2 regions of the Vibrio parahaemolyticus genome follow, and region 1 is predicted to be linked to the other one. Evidence: predicted binding sites of a transcription regulator. Region 1 holds the regulator's gene; the other holds the start of a gene.

Region 1 (2,207 bases):
AAGTCCGAAGCCACCAAACATTGAGCGCGACTTGATAGTACCAAGTGCCTCAAATAGCTTCATAGAGTCTTTGAGTATCGGTTTATCCATGTTTTGTTATCTCGGTGTAATTAATATTACGCCACCAAAAGTCAGGTCCGAGAGAGTAGCAAACGTGCGCAAAGGCAATGTCATTAAAGGGTAAAGACATTGGTTGCACACTTGCCATCGGTAACCCCGCTACCTTCCATATACTACTATGGTTCAGGCCGGAGGCTTTGCGTCCCACCCTTTCGGATGGTTTGCCCTGTGCGTGACCAGATGAGGATACTTCGTATATTGAATTAACATCACACTTTAGATTTTAAAACGTGATCTTGATTCAATAAATAATGCCATTTTGTGCATGGGTACTCATAATTGAGAATTGTATTTAATGTTTGAAAAGAAGCGGGAATTAATAATTCACATGTAAAGAAAACAGTAACTTATGGAAGTTATTGTTTTTAAGAATGAGGCAAAGTGTGCGGGAAGTGTTATTTTTTTAATAAAAAAAAGCGCCCCTAAGGGCGCTTGTGTTCATTTAATTAAGTTTCTTAACGGTGTTGCGGATAACAATCTCTGGTTGCATCTCGAACACACGCTTTTCGTGTTCTTTATCTTTAATGCGTTCAAGTAGGATCTCAAACGCATTTTTACCCACACGACGTTTAGGTTGGTGAATCGTTGTTAGCGGTGGTGAGAAGTACTCTGCAAGTTCAATGTTGTCGTAACCGATAACAGAAACGTCATCTGGAACCTTGATGCCGTTTTGTTGCAGACGGCTCATTAAGCCAAGTGCCATGGTATCGTTAAAACAGAATACTGCAGTAGGGCGTTTTTCCATCGCGGTGATCTTGTCTGCAACCAGTACCGCAGTATCGCATTCAAAGTTACCTTCAAGAATCCAATCTTCATTGATTGGCAGTTTTGCTTCAGCCATGGCACGACGGAAACCAGCGATACGCTCTTGGCAAGCAAGTTTCTCAAAGTGACCACTCAGGCAGGCGATGTCAGTGTGGCCGTTATCGATAAGATATTTAGTTGCTAGGTAGCCACCTTCTTCAGAGTTATCGATGATCTTGTCCGCACGAGAACTCTCTGGGCCCCAATCCATCACAACTTTCGGGATGTCTGAATGACGATCTAACATCTCTTTTAGTTCTTCGGTTAGATCTGAACACATCACCAAAATGCCATCTACACGTTTCTCAGCAAGCATGCGGATGTAGTCGCGCTGTTTCTCGTAGATGCCGCCAGTATTACACAAGATCAATGTGTAACCTTGACGGTAGCAGTAACTTTCTACACCGTCGATCACTTCAGAGAAGAATAGGTTAGTTGACTGTGTTACCAACATACCAATAGTACGAGTTGAGTTGCATTTTAAACTACGAGCAACTGCGCTTGGTGCGTAGTTAAGCTCATCAACCGCTTTCATTACTTTTTCTTGGGTTGCTTCTGCAACAAAACGTGTCTTATTAATAACGTGCGAAACTGTGGTAGTAGAAACGCCGGCTAAGCGAGCAACGTCTTTTATAGTGGCCATAAATGATGTCCTGTATCGAGCTACTTAATACCGTAGTGAATACAACCATACGCTTAGTTTTTTGCGCAAACTAAACACCACAACAACAGTAGTGTCTATTCTAGTAGGCAGCGGTTGTACCGAAATCGGTATAAAAAGATTTGTAGCAACTTGGTTGAAGGTACTCGGCTTCCTATTAAATATGAGGAAGTGGTCATCAACCTATTAATAAAAAACAAAAACCGCTATATTTCAGCGGTTTACATATAAATCATATTTAATCGTTTGCGTTCACATTTTAGCCCTATGTGGGCTGACTGGCAATATTTTCAGCAAGAGTTTTGTGTATTTGAAGTCACATTTTGACTGCTAAATGAACGAACGTCTTTGAGCCAGATTAAAAGCAAGCGAATAAAATAGGGAGCCCGACAGGCAGGCTCCCTAAAAATAGGCGGTGATTATTCACCAAGAAGGTAAGCGCTGTCCAGTTTACAAAATGCAATTAATAGTTGCGCAACGCTTAAGTAGAAGCCAAATTCATCAAATTGCTTACATTTTTCAGCAAATTTTGGCAACCAAGACATGAGTTGATTTTGGATGAAATCGTTTTGTTTAACGAAAGCCTCTTCCATATGTTTTTCTTGCTCTAACTCATTTGAGC
Region 2 (2,207 bases), 270 kb from region 1:
TTCATACAACGGTGTCCACGCGCCAATACCTGATAAGTTCAAACATAATGCGAGTGACGCTGATAAGAAAATTGGCATCTTTATGATTTGTTTCAATGGATTACCGTTACTTAACAACATCACACCTACGCTGATATGTAAGCAAGTTGATACTACAAACAGCAGTACAGCAGAAGAAAGGGCAACTTCGCCAAATGTATAAGTGAACAACGGTATCGCAAGGTTCCCGCTATTTCGAAACATATGAGGTGGAGCCCAAGCTTTAAATGCTAGCCCAGTGATTTTACAAATCGGAATCATGAGTAACCCCGGAATTAAAACCGCAATGATGGCGGCTAAGAGCAGGGGACCTTGTTCAGAGTCGAGCGGCATGCTCACTAATGAGGAAAACACCAGAGCTGGCGTGAATACATCGATATTAATTCGATTTATAGGGCGAAAATCAGGTTTGATATAGCGCCCGACAAGATAGCCCACACCGACAAGAGCGAACACAGGAAAAAGAATATTAATGATCTGATTAATCATGGTCGCCTTAGTGTATATGAGGTAGATGTGCGCTTAGTTGGTTAATCAACTAAGTGGTAATCACAGTATCAAACCTTCATGCATTGCGTCATGGTGAAACAATGAGAACCGTGGATTAAATCAAGCTTTCTCAAAGCACATTAGCTATATGGAGTGGTCGTACCTTTGAACTAATTGTTACGTATCAAGTTACATACAAATCACTGAAATACCGACAAGTTTTATGTCATGTGTCTGTAAAATAGCCAATCTCTGATATTTTTATTAAATAGTGATTAATGTTGTTTTGTTATTGTTGTTTAGTCATATTGACTGGATATTTTTTGTAATTAAGCATTCACTAAACAAAAAATATTGAAATGTCGCTATTTAACAATAATTTATACATCGGCATTCCTTTTATTCGCAAAGAAAAAAGTTGGCGAAAATCATAAGCTTGTCATACACTTCCTGATGTAACCCCGATATGTTGTTGAATTGGTAGGGTAAAACTGCTCTGGCGCTACACTAGGTAGCATTGTTTAACATAGCTTTGAGGAAAGTTTTATGGCGCTCACAAAAGCCGAATTGGCAGAAAACCTGTTTGATAAATTAGGATTTAGTAAACGGGACGCCAAGGAAACGGTGGAAGTGTTCTTTGAAGAGATTCGTAAGGCACTGGAAAGTGGCGAACAGGTAAAACTGTCAGGTTTTGGTAACTTTGATCTTCGTGACAAGAATGAACGACCTGGTCGTAACCCGAAAACCGGTGAAGATATTCCAATTACTGCTCGACGTGTAGTGACGTTTCGCCCGGGCCAGAAGTTAAAAGCTCGTGTAGAAAATCTAAAAAAAGAACAGTAAAACCAATCAAATAGATCACGCTTAGTCGTGGTCTTTTGTTATGTATGAAATTTGATGTTTTCATACAAACGAAAACCACCGCATTGCGGTGGTTTTGTTGTTTCTCAGGCTGCGTTTTTGTTTATGCCGCTTCTAAATGCGTCGTTAAGTAAGGCTGCCATGCTTGTTGGTATAAGTTTTTCGCTTGGCTACGCATATTCTTAATGGAAGCCATTTCAATCTCGCTTAGATTTCGCTTTTCCATTGATGCTTGACGTTCAAGCTTTTGAATTTGCTCATACAGGTCGTGTTCAGGACCATTTTTTACATCCGCAATCGCTTTTAAGTGCAGCTGTACTTCTGCAATCAAATTCGTTTTTGGCAAACGGACTAACAAGTTCAGATCACGGTAGCCAGAAGGGCCAGGTTTCTTAAAGCGGTTTTTGACTTTAACGATAGTTGTTTCGCGCTCTAGCGTTTCGTAAATAGAGACCAAACTTGCCACATCTTCCGCCACAATAGTCGCACGAGCTAAGTCAGTAATGCGTTCTACTTGGCCATCCAGTTCATGTGTGATTTTTTCTTCGGCGCGATGTTTAGATTTTACGCCAGCGAAATATGGCTTAGCATCGTTGAGTAGAGCGGTACTTTTACAAATGGTTTCAAGCTCGAATTGGGCTTGATGCGCTTTGCTGTAAAGAATATCGAAATCTGAATAAGGCTGGGTTGGACGAGAATCGATGGATTGGATTCCATACAAGCCGCTAAGGCTGTGTTTAAATAGTTTAGAACAAACCTCGTTTTGACTAGGGGAACGATTTTGTTCATTACTTGGGGCATTAGGAAGTGCGGCGAAT

What was found. The regulator PurR, encoded in region 1, represses purine synthesis genes. The targets are predictions, from matches to a motif close to TNANGNAAACGTTTNCNTNA.
Region 2: the regulator PurR is predicted to act here: its motif matches at 936-955, upstream of ihfA (integration host factor subunit alpha).

The regions. Positions count from the first base shown of each region.
Region 1 covers NZ_UHIL01000001.1:1,273,764-1,275,970, forward strand. The annotation lists gene DYB02_RS06490 (TfoX/Sxy family DNA transformation protein) at 1-90, opposite strand, end outside; cyclic di-GMP riboswitch class I at 207-296, opposite strand; gene purR (HTH-type transcriptional repressor PurR) at 563-1,567, opposite strand; gene torD (molecular chaperone TorD) at 2,005-2,207, opposite strand, start outside.
Region 2 covers NZ_UHIL01000001.1:1,545,987-1,548,193, forward strand. The annotation lists gene DYB02_RS07735 (AEC family transporter) at 1-528, opposite strand, end outside; gene ihfA (integration host factor subunit alpha) at 1,075-1,371, shown strand; gene DYB02_RS07745 (nucleotidyltransferase family protein) at 1,493-2,207, opposite strand, start outside.